2 regions of the Novosphingobium sp. AAP93 genome follow, and region 1 is predicted to be linked to the other one. Evidence: predicted binding sites of a transcription regulator. Region 1 holds the regulator's gene; the other holds the start of a gene.
What was found. The regulator LexA, encoded in region 1, represses DNA repair genes until DNA is damaged. The targets are predictions, from matches to a motif close to GTTCCNCNCTTGTTCT.
Positions count from the first base shown of each region.

Region 1 (18,279 bases):
CGCGGCGTGCGGCGAGTTCTTCCTGCGTCAAATAGCAGCGATAGGCGTGCCCGGCCTCCATCAGCTTGTGCGCGATTTCCGCATGCCGGTCAGACCGCGCGAACTGGAACACCGGTTCCTCGTCACCGCCGAGGCCCAGCCAGTTGAGCCCGTCGAAAATGGCCTCGATGGCCGGCTCGGTAGACCGCGCGCGGTCGGTATCCTCGATACGCAGCAGGTAGGTGCCGCCGTGGTGGCGGGCGAACAGCCAGTTGAACAGCGCGGTGCGCGCGCCGCCGATATGCAGGTATCCGGTGGGGGAAGGCGCGAAACGCGTCACCACACCCTTGCGAACAGCGGCAGTCCCCGCGCCCGATCCTGCAGAAACGGTGTCACTGGCGCTTGCCATTATGGGCGCAATCCTTCCTAATCCGGCCATGCCGCCGACTTTGGCCCAACCTCTTGGCGAACCCGCGACGCTGCGGACACGCCTCTGGGACAAACTCGCCGCCTTGTCCAGCATGCACCGCACCATGGAAGCGTTCCTGGCTGCCCGCCCTTTCGAGCGCGGCCCGTGGCTTGCGGTGGGCTTCGGCATTGGAATCGCTTGCTGGGCGGTGCTGCCGGGGCCGTGGCAATGGGCGGGCTTCCTCGCATTGTGCGGTGCGGCGGCGATGGGCAGCCTGCTCATCGACGCCGAGGGCGATATGGGACACTTGCGCGCCGCGCTGATCGGCATGGCGCTGATGCTCGCGGCAGGCTGCACCACGATCTGGGTGAAGTCCGAGCTGGTGGGCGAGCCGGGCATTGCGCGGCCTGAAGTCGCCATGATCCAGGGCCGGATTATCGACCGGCAAGTCGAAGGTGCGCGTGATCGGGTGAGGCTGCTCATCCGCGCGGAAATCGAGGGCCACGCCGAGCCGCTTCAGCTGCGGCTCAACCTGCCGGACGAGAACGACCAGCCCGGGCTTGTCGAAGGCGCCGAGGTCCGCCTGCGCGCCCGGCTCATGCCGCCGGCGCCGCCAATGCTGCCGGGCTCCTACGATTTTGCCCGCGCGGCATGGTTTCAGGGGCTCGCCGCCACGGGGAACGTGGTGGGTCCCGTGATGGTCGTCAGGCCGGCGAACGAGGGTTGGTCACTCCGGCAATGGCAGCAGGAACTGGCCGACCATGTCCGCGGGCAGCTCTCCGGCTCTCCCGGCACGATTGCCGCCGCCTTTGCCAGCGGCGACCGCGGCGCCATCGCACAGGGCGACGAGGATGCGATGCGCGATGCGGGCCTGACGCACTTGCTTTCGATCAGTGGCCTGCATGTCAGTGCTGTGATTGCGGGTGCCTATTTCCTGACGATTAGGGTGCTCGCTCTATTTCCGTTCATCGCACTGCGCGTGCGTCTGCCTTTGCTGGCCGCAGGGGTCGGAGCGGGGGTGGGGCTATTCTACACCCTGCTCACCGGCGCCGAAGTGCCGACCGTCCGCTCGGTCGCGGGCTCGCTGCTGGTGCTCGCGGCGCTGGCGCTGGGCCGCGATCCGCTCTCGCTGCGGCTGCTGGCGACGGCGGCGCTGATCGTCATGCTGCTCTGGCCCGAAGCCGTGCTGGGGCCGAGCTTCCAGATGAGCTTTGCCTCAGTCATTGCCATCGTCGCGTTCAGTACGTCCACGCCTGCGAAGGCGTTTCTTTCACACAGCCACGAAGGGCGCATGACGCGGTTCGGCCGTCATCTGGCGATGCTGCTCATGACCGGCGTTGTGATCGAGCTTTCGCTCATGCCGATCAGTCTGTTCCATTTCCACCGCGCTGGCATCTACGGCGCAGCGGCCAACGTGGTCGCCATCCCGCTGACCACAGTGCTGACGATGCCGCTGATCGCACTTGCGCTGGCGCTCGATCTGTTCGGCCTCGGCGCGCCGGCGTGGTGGGCGGTGGGCAAGTCGCTCGAACTGCTGCTTTGGCTCGCCCATCTGGTGGCGGGTCAGCCGGGCGCGGTGACGATGATGCCCGGGATGACGGGCGGTACCTTCGCACTATTCATGGCCGGGCTGTTGTGGTTGGCCATGTGGAGCGGGCGCGTGCGGCTGTGGGGCCTAGTGCCGATCGGATTGGGCATGGCCGCTCTGCTGCTGACGCGCACGCCCGACGTCCTCGTTTCAGGTGATGGCCACCACGTCGGGATCACTGGCGAGGGGCCGGATCTGCTGGTGCTGCGGGCGGTACGGGAAGAGAGCTATACGCGCGCCGCGTTGCTGGAAAATGCGGGGATGACAGGCGATGCCGTGGCGCTGGAGGACTGGAAGGGCGCCCATTGCAATCCCGATTTCTGCGCGATGTCGCTGGTGCGGGGCGGGCGAAGGTTCGATCTCCTGATGGCGCGGGGGAAGGACCTCGTGGCGATCCCGGTTCTCGCGGCCGCCTGCGCGCGGGCCGATATCGTCGTGGCAGATCGGCGGCTGCCCTCCGCTTGCAAGCCCCGGTTGCTCAAGGCGGACCGGGCCATGCTCGGCCAGACGGGCGGACTGGCAATCGATCTCGTCTCGGGCCGGGTCCGCACCGTGGCGGAAACCCAAGGCGAACATGGCTGGTTCCGCCGTCCACCACCGTGGCAGCCAAGGGCGAGGCGGCAGGGTCCGGCTCCAGCTGCTACCGGAGCGCCGAACCCCGCACCCAGTCAGTGATAGCGGCGCAGCAGGCCTGCGAGCTTGCCCTGAACCTGCACTTCATGCGGCTGGTAATACTGCGGATCATAGGCCGCATTGGCCGGATCGAGCCGCACCATGCCGCGCTCGCGCCGCAGATACTTGAGCGTCGCTTCCTCGCCGCGCACCAGCGCCACCACGATCTCGCCATCCCGCGCCGTGTCGGTGCGGCGCACGAGGGCATAATCGCCATCGAGAATGCCGGCCTCGACCATCGAGTCGCCCGAGACTTCGAGCGCGTAGTGCTCACCCGAACCGAGCAGCGCGGCGGGGACTGGTAGGGTGGAGGTGCCCTCAAGTGCTTCGATCGGCACACCCGCGGCGATGCGGCCGTGGAGCGGGATCTCGATCACATCGTTCGCAGGCTCGCGTGCCGGAGCAGGATTGCGCAGCGGGGCAAGCGCACTCGGCGCATTGGCAGCAGCGCGGCTGGCAGGCTTGGCGCCGCCGGCATCGCTGTCACGGATCAATTCCAGAGCGCGGGCGCGATTGGGCAAACGGCGGATGAAGCCGCGCTCTTCCAGCGCCGAGATCAGCCGGTGCACCCCCGACTTCGACTTGAGGTCGAGAGCTTCCTTCATTTCCTCGAACGAGGGGGAAATGCCGGAATCCTCAAGGCGGGTCTGAATGAAGGTCAGCAGTTCATGCTGCTTGCGCGTGAGCATCCGTGCGCACTCCTATGGTGAACGAATGCGGAACGAATAAGCAACGAATATTCACGCGTCAAGCAATTCCGTGCATTTACAGCAGGTATACTGGAACAAACGTACCAGCGGGCGTTTCGGCTTCGTTCGCTGGGCGGACTACAAGGGCGTTGGCGCGGGAAAGCGAGGACAGCGCGCCGCTGTCCTGCAAGCCGTCGAGCGAGACTTCGCCGCCATCCCAGACCGCGCGCAGGAATTCCATGCGGCTGCCTCCTGCCGGCATCGCTTCGCGCAGCCGGGCCGGAATGGGGCGCGGCATCGGGTTTCCGGCACCGAGCGCGGCGCGGATCAGGGGCAGGAGGAACAGGAATCCGGTGACGAAAGCAGCGGCGGGATTGCCGGGCAGGCCGAGGATCACCTGCGCACCCCGCCGCGCGACAAGGAGCGGCTTGCCCGGCTTGATCGCGACGCGCCAGAACGCAAGGTCCGCGCCGAGTTCGGCAAGCGCCGGGCGGACGAGATCGTGGTCCCCGACCGATGCACCGCCGCTGGTGACGATAACGTCCGCGTCGTCGGCGGCCTCGAACGCGGCTTTCAGCGCTTCGAGCCTGTCCGGGACCGGGCCGATGCGGGTGATGCGGACGGCGGGCTGGGTGGCGAGTGCCGCCAGCATCGCGCTGTTGCTGGCGGGAAGCTGGTGCGGGGCAAGGTCTGCGCCGGGCGCCGCCAGTTCATCCCCGCCATCGATCACCGCGAGTTCGAGCGGGCGGCGGACCGGGAGGTGGGCGTGGCCAGCCGTGATGGCGAGGGCGATCTGCGCGGCGCCGATCTTCGTCCCGGGTGCCATGAGGACATCGCCACTGCGGAAGTCCATGCCGGCGGGGCGGATGTGGCGCGCGCGCGGCTCGGGCGGCGTTCCGGTGAGGGTGAGCACCTCGCCCTCGCGGGCTGCATCCTCCTGGATCAGGACCATGTCGGCGCCGGCGGGGACAAGCGCGCCGGTGCTGATGCGCGCGGCCTCGCCCGGGCCGACCGTCCCGGCGAAGGGGCGCCCGGCAGCGCTTTCGCCGATCACGCGCCACGGACCGGGGAGGTCGGCGGCGCGCAGGGCGTAGCCGTCCATCGCGGAGACATCGGCGGCGGGCTGGGTGCGCAGTGCGGTCAGCGGCTCGGCGAGGTGGAAGCCGAGGCAATCGGCGGTCGCACGGTGCTCGATGGGGAGGACCGGCGCCAGCTCCATCAGGCGGCGCTGGGCTTCCTCAAGCGGGAGGGGCGGGTTCGGGCGCGCAGGAGTCTGTTCGGTCAAGGTGCGCGCCAATCGCCCGATTTGCCGCCGCGCTTTTCGATCAGGCGGATGCCCTCCAGCACCATGCCTTTGTCGATCGCCTTGGCCATGTCGTAAATGGTGAGCAGCGCGACCGAGACCGCGGTGAGCGCTTCCATCTCGACCCCGGTGCGCCCGGTGAGCGAGGCAGTTGCGCGGGCCTCGACACCGTCCTCAACGAACGCGAATTCGACGCTGACGGCATCGAGCGCGAGGGGGTGGCAGAGCGGGATCAGCTCGCCGGTGCGCTTCGCGGCCATGATCCCGGCAATGCGGGCGACGGCAAGGACATCGCCCTTGGGCGTCTTGCCATCGCGCAGCGCGGCGAGTGTGGCGGCGTTCATGCGGATGCGGCCGAGCGCCACGGCGACGCGCTGCGTCTCCGGTTTGCCGCCGACATCGACCATGCGCGCGCGGCCTTGCGAATCGAGGTGGGTGAGCTCGCTCATCGGGCAAAGGCGACACAAGTTGACACGGTTGACACAGTCCTGAGTGAAAACTCCGGGCCTGGCTTTCTGGCGGGATCAGGCAGGGAGGAGACGAAGGAAAAGCGCGGTTTCATGCGGCGTTGATGCCATACCTCGGCGGTGTAGGACAGATGGCAATGCTGATAGCCCTCAGCGCGGCCATCCTTTGGCAAGCGCGATCCCGGCGAGGTTCTGCGCCCGCTTGATGTGGCGGATGCGGACGCGGGTGAAGGCGGCGGCCTTGGCAAGATAGCTTGCGTGGAAGCTGGCGAAGGGACCGGGTTTCGCGGTGCCGCTCGCCTGCGCGACGATCAGTGCGGAATCGCCGAGCAGGACGATGTCTCGTGCGCCGAGCTCGCTGGCCACGTCGAGCGCGCCAAGCAGGGCCTGCCATTCGGCCTCGTCGTTGGTGCCGTGACCGATATCGCGGCGGTGCCAGACTTGCCCGCGCGTGGCGACGGCGCTTTCCATCGGGCCGGGATTGGGGCGGCAGCCGCCGTCGAAGAACAGCTTGAGCGGTGCTTCAGGCACCGAGCAGGGCGCGGGTGGCGGCAGCGACGTCATCGTGGCGCATCAGGCTTTCGCCGACGAGGAAGGCCCTGGCGCCGGACGCTGCAAGCGAGAGCACGTCGGCATGACCATTGATGCCGCTTTCCGCCACGAGGAACGCGCCTTCGGGCGCTAGCGGGGCGAGGCGGGCGGTGGTGCCGAGATCGGTAACGAAGCGCTTGAGGTCCCGGTTGTTGATGCCGATGAGGCGCGAGCGGAGGCTGGCGGCGCGCTCCATCTCGGCCTCGTTGTGGACTTCGACGAGGACGTCCATGCCGTGCTCGCGCGCGGCGGCCTCGATCTCGGCCATCTGGCCGTCATCCAAGGCCGCGACGATGATGAGGATGGCGTCGGCGCCGATGGCGCGCGCCTCCGCACACTGCCAGGGATCGACCATGAAGTCCTTGCGCAGCACCGGCAGAGTGCAGGCGGCGCGGGCGGCGACGAGGTAGTCTTCGTGGCCCTGGAAATAGGGTGCGTCGGTGAGGATCGAGAGGCAAGTGGCGCCGCCTTGTTCGTAGGCGTGGGCGTGGGCCGGGGGATCGAAGTGGGCGCGGATCAGGCCCTTGGAGGGGCTGGCCTTCTTGATCTCGGCGATGAGGGCAAACCCGGTTGCCGCGCGGGCGCGCAAGGCGGCTTCGAAGCCGCGCGGCGCGGACTGCTCACTGGCGCGCGCGGCGAGATCGGCAAGCGTGGACGCGGCCTTGCGGGCGGCGACTTCCTCGCGCTTGGTGTCGCAGATTGTGGTGAGCGTGTCGGTCATGTCTTCGCGCTGTAGGGGGGCATTGACGGAGAAGGAAGAGGGGTTTCTCGCAGAGGTGCAATGAAGGAAGGGAAGAGCGCAGAGAAGATCGAGGCGGCAAAGCCGCAGGAAGAGACAGTCAGATCCAGTGGTTGATCTGCCAAGCCAAACCTCTTTGCGATCTTCTTTCCCTCTGCGTCTCTGCGAGAAACCTGCTTACCTGATCGCGGCAATCCAGCAGTTGAGGAGGGCGTTGGCCAGCCCTTTGTCGATGGCTTCGGCGGCTTCCTCTACCCCTTCGTGCCAATCGCCCGCTTCGCCCGCGACCATCAGCGCGGCAGCGGCGTTGAAGAGGACGGCGTCGCGATAAGCACTGGGCTCGCCTTGGAGGAGGGCGCGCAGGGCGGCGGCATTGAAGGCCGCATCACCACCTCTGATCGCGGCAGCACGGTGGAACGGCAGTCCGACCTCAGGGGGCTGCGGACAGATGAAGCTGTAGTTCTTTTCCCACCCTTCCGGCTTGTGCGACTGGTCGCCGCTCGCCGGATACTCGATAATCACCGTGCCGCCGGATATGCTGATCTCGTCGATCCCGACCCAACGCGCGCGGGCCGATTTGTTCATGTTGCCGTTGACGACCATGAACCGTTCGCTGCCTAGTGCCTTGAGGGCATCGGCGTATGGCTCAACGATCTCGGTACTCGCCACGCCCACGAGTTGTCGTTTAACCCGAGCCGGGTTGCACAGAGGGCCGAGCAGATTGAAGATCGTGCGCCGCCCCAGCGCCTTGCGGATCGGCGCGATGCGCGCCAGCGCGGGGTGGTGGCGCTGGGCGAAGAGGAAGCAGATGCCGAGATCGCCGAGGGTGAGTTCGGCGGTTTCGGCGGCGCGGTCGAGGTTGAGGCCGAGGGCTTCGAGGGTATCCGCTGCACCCGCCTTGCTGCTGGCCGCGCGGTTGCCGTGCTTGGCGACGGGGACGCCGCAGGCCGCCACGACCAGGCTGACGGCGGTCGAGACATTGAGGCTGTGTTGCCCGTCGCCGCCGGTGCCGCAGACATCGATGGCATGGGCGGGGGCACTGATAGGGATCATCCGGGCGCGCATGGCGCGCGCGGCGCCGGCGATCTCGCTGGCGGTTTCGCCGCGTTCGGCGAGCGCGACGAGGAAGGGGGCGATGCTCTCTTCCGGCACAGTGCCATCGAGGATCGCGGCGAACGCGGCTTCGGCTTCCGCTTCCTCGAGCGGAGCTGCGGTGACTTCGGGAAGCGCCTTCATGCCGCGAGGTGCGTGGGCATCTTCGCGGTGATGCCGCACATCTTGAGGAAATTGGCGAGAAGCGCGTGGCCGTGCTCGGTCGCGATCGATTCGGGGTGAAACTGCACGCCGTGGATCGGGAGCGAAGTGTGGCGGAAGCCCATGGCGTGGCCGTCGTCGGACGTTGCGTTGATCACGAGGCTTTCGGGCACGTTCTCTACCACGAGGCTGTGGTAGCGCGTGGCGGTGAAGGGCGAGGGGAGGCCCGCGAACAGGCCGCTGCCATCGTGGGTGACGGGCGAGGTCTTGCCATGCATCAGCCCGCCGCGCAAGACCTGGCCGCCGAAATACTGGCCGATCGACTGATGGCCAAGGCACACGCCGAGCAGCGGGACGCCCGCATCCGCCGCCGCGCCGACGAGATCGAGGCTGATGCCCGCTTCGTTTGGCGTGCAGGGTCCGGGCGAGATCAGGAACCCTTGCGCGCCGGTGGAAATGGCTTGGCCCGCGGACATCGCATCATTGCGCACGACCTCCACTTTCGCGCCCATTTCCATGAGGTAATGGACGAGGTTCCAGGTGAAGCTGTCGTAGTTGTCGATAACGAGGATCATACAGGGGGTGCCTTATTGGCCGAAGCGGGGTTCGGAGGCGACGCGCAGTGCTTCGCGGGCGGCGGCGAAAAGCGCGCCGGACTTGGCTTCGCATTCGCGTTGTTCGTATTCGGGGTTGCTGTCGGCGACGATGCCTGCGCCGGCCTGCACGTGGAGGACGCCGTCCTTGAGGACGCCGGTGCGCAGGACGATGCAGCTGTCGACCGAGCCGTCCGGGGCGAAATAGCCGACGCCGCCGGCGTAGGCACCGCGGGTTTCGGGTTCGAGTTCGGCGATCACTTCGCAGGCGCGGACCTTGGGGGCGCCGCTGACGGTACCGGCGGGGAAGCCCGCGAAGAGCGCGTCCACGCTGTCGGCGCGGCTCGTGTCGAGCTTGCCGACCACGTTCGAGACGATGTGCATGACGTGGCTGTAGCGCTCGATCGTGTAGCTCTCGGTGACCTTCACGGTGCCCGCGGCGGCGACGCGGCCGACATCGTTGCGGCCGAGATCGAGCAGCATGAGATGCTCGGCGCGTTCCTTGGGATCGGCGAGGAGGCTCTGCGCGTTGGCGCGGTCCTCGGCCTCGGTCATGCCGCGGGGCCGCGTGCCCGCGATGGGGCGGATGGTCACTTCGCCGTCGCGGATGCGCACGAGGATCTCGGGGCTCGAGCCGATGAGGGCGAAGCCGGGGAGATCGAGGAAATAGAGGAACGGCGAGGGGTTGATCCGGCGCAGCGAACGGTAAAGCGCGGCGGGCGGCAGCGGGAAGGGCACCGTAAAGCGCTGGGCGAGGACGACCTGGAAGATGTCGCCCGCCTCGATGTAGTCCTTGGCGCGCAGCACCATGCGTTCGTAGTCGGCGGGGGACATGACCGCGGTGCGTTCGGCAGGTTTGGCGGCGTCGAGGCGCGGGTCGGCGGGGACCGGGTCGGCGAGGCGGGCGAGCGCGGCGTCGATGCGGTCAGCGGCCTGCGCGACGAGGCGTTCCGGCGCGCCTGAGCCAGGCCAAACCGGGGCGACGGCGATCAGTTCGTCCGAGAGGCGGTCGAACACGAGGACCACGCTGGGGCGCACGAACAGCATGTCCGGCAGCTGCAGCGGGCTGGCGGGCGCGCGGGGAAGCTTTTCGACGAGGCCGATGGTCTCGTAGCCGAAGTAGCCGACGAGGCAGGCGAGCGACTTGGGCAGGCCTTCGGGCACATCGATGCGGCATTCGCCGACGAGGTTGCGTAGGGCGGCGAGCGCGGGCTCCGGATGCGGGGCGAAGGCCTCGCGGTCGGTCTGCCAGTGGCGGTTGATTTCGGCGGCCGCACCCTCGGCGCGGAAGACGAGATCGGGGTCGAGGCCCAGGAGGCTGTAGCGCCCGCGCACTTCGCCGCCTTCGACGGATTCGAGCAGGAAATCGCCCCGGCCGGGCTGCATCAGCTTCAGCGCGGCGCCGACCGGCGTCTCGGTATCGGCAATCAGCTTGCGCCAGACCAGCGCTGGGCGGCCAGCGGCGAGGGCCGTCCGGGCGGCCACGCCGCCGTCGGGAAGGAGACCAGCGATCCCGGCTTCCATCGTGTCCGCCGCCGCTACCATCGGCTTACTGGCCGCCGGTGAGCTGCGTGCGCAGCGCCGCGATGGCGGCGTCGTTGCGCTTCACGCCGACCGCGTCGCGCACCGCCATGCGGAGTTCGTCGACATATTCGCGGCCGGTGATCTGCCCCAGTTCGAACTTGGCGCGGCCGATGAACGGGTCGTCCGCCTTGAGCACGCCAGGGGTGATCTTGGTCAGCACGACCACGAGGAAACCGGCCTTGTCCGGCGCATCGAGCTTCTTGGCGGTGCCCTGCGCCATCTCGAACATCAGCGAGAGCGGCGCGGGGATCTTGGGCTGAATCGCATTGAGCTGCTCGCGCGGCATGTTGACCGCCTGGGCCGCCGGGACCGCGACGCCGAGGGCCTTGACCGCCTCTGCCAGCGGAACCTTCTTCGCGAGCGCGGCGAGGAGCTTGTCGGTGGCCGCCTTGGCAGCGCCGTAGCCGCGCGAGGTCTGCAGGTCGGCGGCGACCTTGTCCTTCACTTCGGCAAGCGGCGGCGGGGCGGCGGGGGTGATCTGGCCGACGTCGAAGATCACGAAACGCTCGCCGGGCTTGAGTTCGGCGACCTGCGGCTGGCCCTCGCGCTCCATCCCGAAGGCGGCAGGGAGCAGCGGGGTGACATCGGCGTTGGGCTTGATGTCGGGACGGCCCGGGACAGTGCCGTTGGCCTCGAGCGGATCCGTGGTGATGATCGTGAGCCCGGCGCTCTTGGCCACATCGGCAAGGCCGGTGCCGCTGCCGAACGCATCGTCGAACTTGGCCGAGAGATCGGACAGCGCGGCCTTGCGCTTTTCGGCGGTGATCGCGGTGACGATCTCGGCGCGCGCCTGATCGAGCGACTTGCCGGGGACCTGCGTCACGCCGTCGAGCCGGATCACGTACCAGCCGAGCGCGCCCTTGGCGGGCTGGGCAAGCTTGCCCTGCGCGGCGCTGAACACCGCGTCGGCCACGGCGGTCGAGCCCTGGCTGGCGAGGTTCGCGCGGGTGATCGCCGGCACCTTGCGCGCCGTGAGCCCCTTGGCAGAAGCAGCCGCATCGATGGCCTTGCCGCCCGCGATTTCAGCCGAAAGCGCCTTGGCGGCGGCTTCGGTCGGCACGATCACTTGCGTGAACGTGCGTGTCTCGGTCGGCGCGTAAGTCGCGGCGTTGAGCTTGTAGCGCGCGGCAATCTCGGCATCGCTCGGCGCGGGGACGTTCTTGAGCGAGGTCTCGTCGAAGATCGCATAGCGGATCGTGCGGCGCTCGGGGCGCTGATAGCGCGCGCCATTCGCCTTGTAGTATGCAGCGACATCGGTGTCCGTCGGCGGTGTCTTGGGCGCAAAGGCGGAGGAGGGGATCAACTGGATCTGGCCCTCGCGGCTTTCCTTGAGCACACCGGCGTAGCGCATCGCCACGCTCTGCGGCATCGAGGAGCCGATTCCGGCGGGAATCAGGACCTGCCGCGCCATCAGCCCCTTGGCGAGATCGTCGCGCAGAACCGCATCGGAAATGCCCTTCTGGCCGAGCAGCGCCTTGTAGGCGGCCTGGCTGAACTTGCCGTCAGCGCCTTGGAAGGCCGGCATCTTGGCGATTTCGCTGTCAACCAGACGGTTGCTGACACCCATGCCGACGCTGCTCTGGCGCGCCCATTCCATCAGCGCGGCGCGGTCGATCAGGCTGTCGACGACCTGCTCGAGCGCGCCTTGCGCGACGAAGTCCTTCATCGTCACGGCGGGGCTGTCTGCGCGGGCGTTTTCCAGCGCGTTGGTCATCGACCGCTGCACATCGACCGTGCCGATATGAGCCGAACCGACGGTGGCCGCGCGGTCTGCATTGCCCGCGCCGCCGAACTTCGCGTTGGAAAGGTCAGCGCCCGCAAACGAGAGCGCGATGAGCCCCAGGAATACCAGCGCGAAGGCGACGCCGATACGGGACTTGGTCATGGAACGGATAAAGCCGAGCATCGGGGCCTGTCATTAGCAGTGATAGGTTCGGAGCAACTCCTTGGGGCGCATTAGGGGGCAATGCCAATTCCCGCAATGCCCTGCTCTTCGTGCGGGTTGGCTTCCTCCCAGAAGTTAACCACCAACTTTGCGTAACGCGCGCTTTGCAAACCGGGCTGCGGTTTGATAGCTGCCCGGGAAATGAGGAGGAATCACCTAGTGTTAGCGTGCAAGGTCCTATGAGCCAGCGTCCCTACATCGTCGGCAACTGGAAGATGAACGGCAGCCGGGCCATGCTCGCTGAAGCGCGCGCCATCGACCGTGCGGCGCAGCGCTATCCCGATGTTGAAATCGCGCTTGCGCCGCCGTTTCCGTTTTTGGGGCCGGTGCGCGAGGCGGTCTCGGCGATCGGCGTCGGCGGACAGGATTGCCACACTGCGGCCAAGGGCGCGCATACGGGCGATGTATCGGCGGCCATGCTCGCGGATATCGGCGCGGACTTCGTGATTCTGGGCCACAGCGAGCGCCGCCGCGACCATGGCGAGACCGATGCGCTCGTGCGCGGCAAGGCCGAAGCCGCGCTGGCGGCGGGCCTGAGCGTGATCATCTGCGTGGGCGAGACGCTGGACGAACGCGATGCGGGCAAGGCCGAGGCGGTTGTTTCCGCGCAGGTCGACGGTTCGGTGCCTGCTGGCGAATGTGCTGCCGTTGCCGCTGGCCGGCTCGCGCTGGCCTATGAACCGGTCTGGGCGATCGGCACGGGTCGGGTCGCTGCCGTGGAAGACGTTGTCGCCATGCATGCCGCCGTCGGCGCGCGCCTTGCCGCGATCTTCGGCGAGGATGCGGACAAGGTGCGCATTCTCTATGGCGGCTCGGTTAACGGCGAAAATGCCGCAGGCCTGCTGGCAGCGGATGGCGTGCGCGGCGCGCTGGTGGGCGGCGCAAGCCTGACCGCCGACGCCTTCCTGCCGATCGTGGCGGCGGCCTCGCAGCCGGAAGGCTGATCCGTTTCGGGTTGTGCCGGGCCCTCCTGCGCCCTTGCGCGCAGAGGCCCTACGCCCTAGATGCGGCCCATTCTTTTCAGGTTGACCCGCGATGTCTCTCTTCATTTTCCTTACCGTCGTGCAGGCGCTGGTGGCTGCCGCGCTCGTCGGCGTGATCCTCATCCAGAAGTCGGAAGGCGGCGGCCTCGGCGTGGGCGGCAGCCCGGCCGGCTTCATGTCGGCGCGCGGCGCGGCCGATTTCCTCACCCGCGCCACGACGGTGCTGGCGACCCTGTTCGTCGGCCTCAGCATCCTGCTGGCCGCGCTGGCGGTGGGGACGACCTCGGGCCGCGAGATCGATACGTCGTTGCAGCGGACCACGCCGGCCATTCCGGCAGACCCGCTGGCGCCCGCACAGGGCGTTCCGGCGGCTGGTCCGGCTGAAGCACAGCCTGCCCCGGCTGCTCCGGCAGCAGCTCCGGCTGGGCCGGCCAAAAGCGCGCCGGGCGCTCCAGCCAAGGGCGGCGCGGCGACCGATCCGCTTGCGGGCGGCGCCAAGCAGTAAGGCATAGACGCCGGACTTTCCGGCGCCATATCACCAGTGCTCCCGGCCGCTCGCGTGGCGGACGGGAGCACGTGTTTGTTTTCAAGAGCTTCCGCTCCGCCTGTGGATTGCGACCGGGAATCCGGCGCAGACCGCTTGCGCATGCGGAGCCTAAGACGGTAAGGCCCACCTCCCATGGCGCGGTTCATTTTCATCACCGGCGGCGTGGTTTCCTCGCTTGGCAAGGGCCTCATGGCAGCGAGCCTCGCGGCGCTGCTGCAGGCGCGCGGCTTCCGGGTGCGAATCCGCAAGTTCGACCCCTATCTCAACGTCGATCCGGGCACGATGAGCCCCTACCAGCACGGCGAAGTCTTCGTGACCGACGACGGCGCTGAGACGGACCTCGATCTGGGGCACTACGAGCGCTTCACCGGCGTTTCGGCGCGCCAGTCCGACAACATCACTTCGGGCCGCATCTACCGCGACATCATCGCCAAGGAGCGCCGCGGCGATTACCTAGGCGCGACGGTGCAGGTGATCCCGCACGTGACCGACGCGATCAAGACCTTCGCCAAGGACGAGACCGACGACCTCGACTTCGTGCTGTGCGAGATCGGCGGCACGGTGGGCGATATCGAGAGCCTGCCGTTCATCGAGGCGATCCGCCAGCTGCGCAACGAACTGGGCCGCGAGGCGACCTGCTTCGTCCACGTGACGCTGGTGCCCTATATCGCCGCGGCGGGCGAGCTGAAGACCAAACCGACCCAGCATTCGGTGCGCGAGCTGACGGGACTTGGCATCCAGCCCGATATCCTGCTCTGCCGCTGCGAAAAGCCGCTGCCCGAGAACGAACGCGCCAAGATCGCTCTGTTCTGCAACGTGCGCAAGGAAGCGGTGATCCCGGCGCTCGATGCGAGCAGCATCTATTCCGTGCCGCTGCAGTACCATGGCGAGGGGCTCGATTCGGAAGTGCTGCGGCATTTCGGGCTCGGTAGCGCGGAGCCCGTGCTGTCGCGCTGGACCGACATCGTCGACCGCCACCAGAACCCCGAAGGCGAAGTGACCATCGGCGTCGTCGGCAAGTATGTCGGCCTGCAGGATGCCTACAAGTCCTTGAACGAGGCGCTGGTGCATGGCGGCATGGCGAACCGGGTGAAGGTCAATATCCGCTGGATCGACGCGGAGATCTTCGAGAAGGACGACGCCGAGATCGCGGCCTACCTTGAGCCGATGCACGGCATTCTCGTGCCCGGCGGCTTCGGCGAGCGCGGGACCGAAGGCAAGATCGCCAGCGTGCGCTTTGCGCGCGAGCGGGGCGTGCCGTTCTTCGGCATCTGCCTCGGCATGCAGATGGCCTGCATCGAAGGCGCGCGGAACCTTGCCGGGATCGAAGGCGCAAGCTCGACCGAATTCGGGCCATCGGAAGAGCCTGTGGTCGGCATCATCACCGAATGGATGACGCCCGAGGGGCTCGAGACGCGCGCGGCGGGCGGCGATCTGGGCGGCACGATGCGGCTCGGCGCTTATCAGGCACAGCTTTCGGGCAACAGCCATGTCGCGCAGATCTATGGCGCGAACGAGATCAGCGAACGCCATCGCCACCGCTACGAAGTCAACGTGGCCTATCGCGAGCGGCTGGAGCAGAAGGGCCTTGTCTTCTCGGGTATGTCGCCCGATGGTCTGTTGCCGGAAATCGTCGAGCGGCCCGACCATCCGTGGTTCATCGGGGTGCAGTTCCATCCCGAACTCAAGAGCCGCCCGTTCGAGCCGCATCCGCTGTTCAAGAGCTTTATCACCGCTGCGGTCAAGCAGGCGCGGCTGGTCTGATCCGGCAACGGCGCCAGAAGGGGGGACTTCGCATGGACGCCGCCACACTTGCCGAAACACTCAGCGCGCAGAGCCTGCTGGCGGGATGCGCGCCCGAGGAACTGGCCGATATCGCCGCGCGGGGGACGGTGCGCCGCTTCAAGGCGGGAACATCGATTATCCTGCAGGGCGATCCGGGTGATACACTGTGGATCGTGCTGAGCGGCCTCGCGCGGGTCAGCATGGTGGCCGCCAATGGCCGCGAGATCGTGCTCGATTATGCCGAGCGCGGCGCGGTGCTGGGGGAGATCGCGTTTCTCGATGGCGGCGAGCGGACGGCGACAGTCGAGGCGATCGAGCCGGTCGAGGCGCTGGGGCTGACGCGCGCGGCCTTTGCCGAGATCGTCGGCAAGCATCAGGGGCTGGCGATGCGGCTGCTGCAGGCGATGGCGCGGCGGCTCAGGCAGAACAACACGGTGATCGAGGCGGACCGCGCCTATACCTCCGGGCCGCGGCTGGCGCGCTTCCTGCTGCGGCTGATGATGGGCGGTGAGGATGAGACGCGCCTCAAGATCGCGCTGAGCCAGGGCGAGCTGGGCAACTTTGCCGGCATGTCGCGCGAGCAGATCAATCGCCAGCTTTCGGCGTGGGCGGACGGCGGGATCGTCGCGCTCAAGAGCGGGCGGGTGACCGTGCTCGACCGCGACGCGCTCGTCGATATAGCCGAGGCCTGGTAAGCGTATACGAATACACAGTTTCCGTCGGGACGGTGCACGGTACCATGGCGGCATGATCCGCCACCTCACGCTCGCCGCGCTGCTTGCGCTACCCGGTCTCGCTCATGCCGAGCAGCCCCTGCCGATCACCGCCGGGGTCAGCGCGGTCAAACATCCCGCATGGTCGAAGCGGGCGACGATCTACGAAGTCAACATCCGGCAATACACGCCGGAAGGCACCTTCCGCGCCTTCGAACAACACCTGCCGCGCTTGCGCAAGATGGGGGTGGATGTGCTGTGGATCATGCCGGTCAACCCGATTGCGAAGAAGGAACGCAAGGGCTCGCTCGGCAGCTATTACGCGGTGAGCGACTACCTCGCGGTGAACCCGGAATACGGCGACATGGCCGACTTCAAGCATCTGGTGGCGCAGGCGCACCGGCAAGGGTTCAAGGTGATCCTCGACTGGGTGGCGAACCATACGGGGTGGGACCATGTCTGGACCCGCGAGCATCCTGATTGGTACAAGCGCAATGCGGCGGGCGAGCTTGAGGGGTATCACTATACCGACCTCAGCGACCACCACGAGGAAACCTGGGCCGATGTGATCGGGCTCGACTACAGCAAGCAGGCCGTGCGCGACGGGATGATCGCGGCGATGGCGTTCTGGCTGAAGGAAGCCGATATCGACGGGTTCCGCTGCGATGTGGCGTGGACCCTTCCGGTAGCGTTCTGGGACCAGGCACGGGCCGAACTCGATGCGGTGAAGCCGGTGTTCATGCTGGCCGAGGCCGATACGCCCGAAATGCAGGCGCGCGCTTTCGACATGACCTATGACTGGAAGCTCTATCACCTGCTGATCGATGTCGCGAAAGGCAAGGCGGATGCGCGCGATCTGGCAAAGCACTATACGGCGCCGGCGCGGGTCTATCCGGCGGGTGCGATGCGGATGACTTTCACCAGCAACCACGACGAGAATTCGTGGAACGGCACCGACAAGGAGCTTTATGGCGACGGTGCCGACGCTATGGCCGTGTTGGCGGCGACGCTGCCGGGCATGCCGCTGGTCTATTCAGGACAGGAAGATGGGCTGAACAAGCGCCTCAAGTTCTTCGACAAGGATCCGATCGTGTGGGGCAAGCATGCCCGCGCGCCGTTCTATGCCTCGCTGCTGGCGCTCAAGCACGCGCATCCGGCGCTGACGAGCGAGCATGTGCCGGGCAATCTCGAACTGATCGAGACGGGCAACCCCAAGGTCTTCGCGTTTCGCCGGATCAAGGGCGCGGACCGGGTACGGGTTGAGGTCAACGTCTCGGGTGAGGCGCAGCGCTATGCCGTGGCGGGGAAGGCGCGCAGCCTCGCGCCCTGGCGCTGGGTGATAGCGGCGAAATAAGGGGCGGCCCCGCGGGACCGCCCCTCTGTTCGGGTTACGCCGCCGCGCTGCTGTCGCCTTCGACGACGGTGAGCGGCTTGGCGTTGCTGCCGCCGATCAGCACCTTCTTGGGCTTCATCGCCTCGGGCACTTCGCGCACGAGATCGATCACGAGCAGGCCGTCAGCAAGGTCAGCGCTTTCGACGCGGACGAAATCGGCAAGCTCGAACCGGCGCTCAAAGGCGCGGTTGGCGATGCCCACGTGGAGGAAGTGGCCGTCCTGCGCCTCGGTACGCTGGCCCTTGATCACCAGCAGGTTCTGCTGCGCGGTGATGTCGAGGTCGTGCGGCTTGAACCCGGCGACGGCGAGCGTGATGCGATATTCGTCATCGCCGCGGCGTTCGATGTTGAACGGAGGGTAATTGTCGCCGGCATTGGCACGGGCCTGGCGTTCGAGCAGGTCGAACAGGCGGTCAAAGCCCACGGTGGAGCGGCGATAGGGGGTGAAGTCGAAACGTTCCATGGTTGCAATCCTCGTGCATGAGCAATTGGCATTCGGGCCGGACCCGAAATGGCGCCCGGCGGTTCTCTTGTGGCCATGCCCGCCTTGCGGCGCATGACACGAACAACCATGTGTGTTAGCGATTTTGCGTTTTCAAGAGGTCCCCATGAGCGAAGCTGCCAACCCCACTGCCACTGTCGAGATCTACACCAAGTGGGGCTGCCCCTATTGCAGCCGCGCGCTGGCGCTGCTCGGCCGCAAGGGCGTGAACGTCACCGAATACGACATCACGTTTGGCGGCGAAAAGCGCAAGGAGATGCTCGAGCGCGCGCCGGATGCGATGACCGTGCCGCAGATTTTCATCAACGGTCGGCACGTTGGCGGCTCGGACGATCTGGCGGCGCTGGAAGCGGCGGGTGAGCTTGATCCCATGCTGGCGGCATGAGCGCCGACATGCGGCGCGTCGCGCTGCTGCAGATGACGACGGGGATTGACCCCGCTGCCAATGCATCGACCATGGCGCGCGCGGCGGAGCAGGCGGCGAGTGAGGGCGCCGCGATGCTGTTCACGCCCGAGATGTCAGGCCTGCTTGACCGTGACCGG
Region 1 covers NZ_LJHZ01000019.1:13,603-31,881, forward strand. The annotation lists gene gltX (glutamate--tRNA ligase) at 1-388, opposite strand, end outside; gene IP83_RS03930 (ComEC/Rec2 family competence protein) at 417-2,651, shown strand; gene lexA (transcriptional repressor LexA) at 2,645-3,337, opposite strand; gene IP83_RS03940 (molybdopterin molybdotransferase MoeA) at 3,414-4,622, opposite strand; gene moaC (cyclic pyranopterin monophosphate synthase MoaC) at 4,619-5,089, opposite strand; gene IP83_RS03950 (reverse transcriptase-like protein) at 5,258-5,638, opposite strand; gene trpC (indole-3-glycerol phosphate synthase TrpC) at 5,631-6,419, opposite strand; gene trpD (anthranilate phosphoribosyltransferase) at 6,615-7,673, opposite strand; gene IP83_RS03965 (aminodeoxychorismate/anthranilate synthase component II) at 7,670-8,266, opposite strand; gene IP83_RS03970 (anthranilate synthase component I family protein) at 8,279-9,808, opposite strand; gene IP83_RS03975 (SurA N-terminal domain-containing protein) at 9,834-11,774, opposite strand; gene tpiA (triose-phosphate isomerase) at 11,993-12,757, shown strand; gene secG (preprotein translocase subunit SecG) at 12,849-13,301, shown strand; gene IP83_RS03990 (CTP synthase) at 13,476-15,107, shown strand; gene IP83_RS03995 (Crp/Fnr family transcriptional regulator) at 15,140-15,823, shown strand; gene IP83_RS04000 (alpha-amylase family glycosyl hydrolase) at 15,876-17,195, shown strand; gene IP83_RS04005 (Hsp20 family protein) at 17,230-17,697, opposite strand; gene grxC (glutaredoxin 3) at 17,843-18,121, shown strand; gene IP83_RS04015 (carbon-nitrogen hydrolase family protein) at 18,130-18,279, shown strand, end outside.

Region 2 (4,408 bases), on a different contig from region 1:
ATGCCCAAGAGCTGGTCGCTGCTCGCCCTCGTGGGCGGCGACCGGCGCATCCTTGAGGCCTATACCGAGGCGGTCAAAGAGACGCTCGCGTGGGCTGAACGCAACCTTGCCGAGACCCGGATCGAGGTGAGGGGCAAGGACAAGGCCGTCGCCACCGGCAACCTCACCGTCGCGCTCTTCATGCACGATACCAACCGCAATCAGGAACCTAATGCCCACATTCACGCGGTGGTCGCCAATGCGACGCAGGGTCCGGACGGCAAATGGCGCGCCCTGCGCAATGACAAGCTGTGGGAGCACAATACCCTGCTCAACGCCATGACGATGGCCCGCTTCCGCATCTCGGTCGAGCGCCTCGGCTATGAGGTTGGCGAGATCGGCAAGCACGGCAACTTCGAAGCGGTCGGTGTCCGGAAATCCGTACGCGATGCCTTCAGCTCGCGCCGCGCAGAAATCCTCGGCCAACTGGAGGGGATGGCCTCGCGCAGCCTCGCCGCGCGCAGCGCCGCGAACCTCATGACCCGCTCGGAAAAGAGTACGGTGGAGGACCGTTCCGCGCTGGTGAGCGCTTGGAAGGAAAAGGCCAGATCCATCGGCTTCGATCCTACTGCGGTCATGGCGAGAGCGAATGCGCGCGCGGCCCAGGGCCTTGGCGAAGTCGGCAAGCTGACCTCGATCGTGCGCGGGACCGTTACCAGAGCGCAGGACCTTGCGGCCGCGCTCGCCGAGCGCTTTGGGCTCAGGGAAGGCGATCCGCTGATGCCTCAGGATCTTGCCAAGCGGTCGCCCGAACAGGTCGCGGCAGCCCACGCTGTGGCATCTGCGGTGCGGCATCTCGCCGAGCGCGAAGCGGCGTTCTCGAAAGTCGATCTCTACCGCGCAGCGCTGGGTTTTGGCCTTCCCGCAGCCTTGCCGGCGATCGAGCAGCGGGTGCAGCAGCTGGTCCGGCAGGGCGCGCTGCAGCGGGGTGCCGGGGTCAGCCAGGTCATGCTGACCACGAAAGACGCGGTCGCATCCGAGCAGCGCATCGTGGCCGCCGTGGAGGAGGGCAGGGGGAAGGCATCGCCGATCATCAACGCCGATGCGGCCGGTGCGCGGCTGCAGAGCCTCTCGCAGATGCGGTATGGCATCAAGCTCAATGCCGGGCAGGAGGCTGCCGGACGTCTGCTGCTGGGTTCGACCAACCGGATTGTTGCGATTCAGGGCGTCGCCGGCGCCGGCAAGAGTACGGTGCTCAAGCCTGTGGCCGACATCCTTCGCGAGGAGGGCAGGGTGGTGCTGGGCCTCGCCGTGCAGAACACTCTGGTGCAGATGCTCGAGCGCGACACCGGTATCCCGTCGATGACCGTCGCGCGCTTTCTGCGGCGCCATCAGGACCTGCTCGAGGGCGGCGATGCGGCCCGGCTTACCGAGGCGCGGGCGGAGATGAAAGGCGCCGTGATTCTGCTCGACGAGGCTTCGATGGTCGGCAATGCCGACAAGGAAAAACTGGTCCTTCTCGCCAATCTTCTCGGTGTCGACCGGTTCGCCAGCATCGGCGACCGCAAGCAACTGGGTGCAGTCGACGCGGGCAAGCCCTTCGATGTCATGCAGCGCTCCGGCATCGAAACCGCGACGATGAACAGGAACATCCGCGCCCGCACCAAAGCCCTGCGCGCTGCGCAGCAGGCGGCTCAGGGCGGGCGGATTGATGACGCGCTGCGACACCTCGGCAAGAGCGTTATCGAGGTCGGCGAAGGGGCAGCGATCGAGGCGGCGGCGGCGTGGCTCTCGCTTGCGCCTGTCGAGCGCGACCGAACTGCGATCTATGCCTCTGGCCGTGCTCTGCGCAGCGAGGTCAATGCCGCTGTCCAGACCGGGCTCAAGGCCAATGGCGAACTGGGTCAGACGGCACTGAGGCTGGACGTGCTCTCACGCGTAAACACGACGCGCGAGGAGCTGCGCTATGCATCCAGCTATCGCCCGGGGATGGTCGCCGTATTCGACCGCGACAATCGGGCGCAAAAGCTAGGGAAGGGGACATACACGGTCATCGAGAGTGACCGGCAGCGGGGGTCGGTGACCTTGGAGGGTGAAGGCGGGAAGCGCACAGTGCTGAAGGTCGATCGCCTTCGTCCCAATGGTGACTACGATCCGCTACGGCTGTTCGAAGTCAAGCGCCTGGACCTCCATGCAGGAGACCGCATTCGCTGGACCGAGACCGACCACAGACGGGGGCTCATCAATGCCGACCAGGCGCGTATCACCGGGATCAGCCGGGATACGGTATCGCTGGTGACCTCGACGGGCATTGCGCATGATCTGCCGGCCAGCGATCCGATGCTGAAGCGGCTCGATCTCGCTTATGCGCTCAACGCCCATATGGCGCAGGGGCTCACGTCAGACCGCGGCATCGCGGTGATGGACAGCCGCGAACGCAATCTCTCGAACCAGCAAACTTTCCTCGTGACCGTCACCCGCCTGCGCGATGGGCTAACCCTCTTCGTCAACGATGCCTCGCGGCTTGGCGCGGCCATCGCTCGCAACACGGGCATGAAGCGTTCTGCCCTCGAAACCGTGGGCCTGCTGCGCGAGGCAGCCGCTTCCGGTCTTGCGAGAGGGAATTCCGAGGCAGCGCTGCAGAGCGAGCCTCCCGTGCTTAAGGAACCACCTGAGCGGGAGAAAGCGATGGTCAAGCCGTTCGAGATGGGGATCTGAGGCGGCGTCTCAGATCTTGCGGCCGAACCAGAGCACACGGCCAACGATGTTCACCGAGCGGCGGTCCAGCCCCTGCCAGCTGGGATAGGCCGCATTGTCGCTGACCACGGAGATTTTGCGGCCCTGTGGCTCGATCGCCACCCGCTTGACATTGAGCGCGCCGTCCATGCGCAGTACGTAGATCCCGTCGCGAAGCTTGGACTGCTCGTCCGCAACGTCGACAAGGACCTCGTCGCCGTCGTACAGCGTCGGTTCCATCGAGTCTCCGACCACCTTGATGATCGAGAGGCTAGTAGCCTTCGCCTGCGTCAGCTTGCGCAGCCACTTTTCGTCAAACCCGAACTGGCCGGCCTGGCTCTCCGCGCCGGCCAACGCACCGTGGCCCGCAGATGCTTCGACATCGAGCACCGGGATCTGGACGAGCTGGATGACCGGAGTATGCCGCGCAACCGGGCCGCCCAGGACAGCCTCGTCCACGCCGAAGAACTGCGCCAGGATCTGGCGGTCCTGCTCGTCCAGATGGCGCGGGCTGCCCTTGCGCAGATACTGCTGGATGTAGGAAACGTTGCGGCCAAGCAGGCGGGAGACAGCCGAGTAGTTGACGCCGCGCTGGCGGATCAGCTCGTCAAGCGTCGTGCGGGGATCTTCCATCGTCTCTCTTCCTGCGATTCTAGGATATGATCCTAGCGCTAGGAAACATCCTTAACAAGAACAAAAAGTGAACTTAGGGCGCCGCCGGTGTAAGGAGCTGTTCGGCTTTTGGGGGTTTGACGCCTGCTCATGGGACAAACATGCAGTTCAGGCGTGGTCGGTTCAGCGGCAGGTTCATCGCCAGAACGCGACCTATAGTGAACACTCCACAGGGCAGGAATTACGCCCGAAACTGGGCCCACAGCTGACTGGCTGAGCTTCGGCGCTGGACAAACAAAGCTGCCCTTCCTTAAGCGTACAATGTTGTCGGCGAGGAACCAACAGCCGCTATCACTATGTAGCGCTAAGCGATAACTTTCGGTCCGCGGCGGCACGCCTTCGGAGCGCTAGCCGCCTCATTTTCACGACAAGGGCCGTCTAAACACGCTTGACCTTGTCAGATTGATGGCCGTTGCGAGGACGGGACCATTCCTAGTAAGAAGAGTTGCGTTTCAACAACGCGGGGCCGTTGGTATGCTATTAGACTGTGAAAATTTGTTCTCTCTAGAAAGAGTGGCCATAGGGTGATTGACCGTTTCTTCAGGGAACCTCTCGCATGTCCCGGTTAGCGACAAGGGCGCGGCATTATGAACAAGCAAGTTCGGCCCAAGCCGTTAGAAACAAGGCACGTCTTTCTCGACACCCAGGTCTATCGCCGGCTTCATCACAATGTCTCGAACCCCGCGCTCTCGACGCTGGCGCGTCATATCGCGGACCGCGCCGTCGTTCTCCATATCACCGACATCACCTTGCTCGAGATCCGGCGCCAGATCGCTGAAGACGTCGCAGCGAAGGCACGTGACCTGGCGACCATCGAAAAATCCTTTCGGCGGTGGCGTCATACCAGCAAGGGCTTGCCAGAGCCGGCATCGATCGACCCGGCGGTAATCGCTGCCGACCTGTTCCGCCAACTCGCAAAAACAATCGTCGAGGATTGGGCGGCGATCGTGCACCGCGCGCAGGAGCTGCCGGCGTCGATGATCTTCGCCGACTATTTCGCGCGAAGCCCGCCCTTCGATCA
Region 2 covers NZ_LJHZ01000104.1:2,925-7,332, forward strand. The annotation lists gene mobF (MobF family relaxase) at 1-2,697, shown strand, start outside; gene IP83_RS15920 (S24 family peptidase) at 2,707-3,348, opposite strand; gene IP83_RS15925 (PIN domain-containing protein) at 3,975-4,408, shown strand, end outside.
Region 2: the regulator LexA is predicted to act here: its motif matches at 3,406-3,421, upstream of IP83_RS15920 (S24 family peptidase).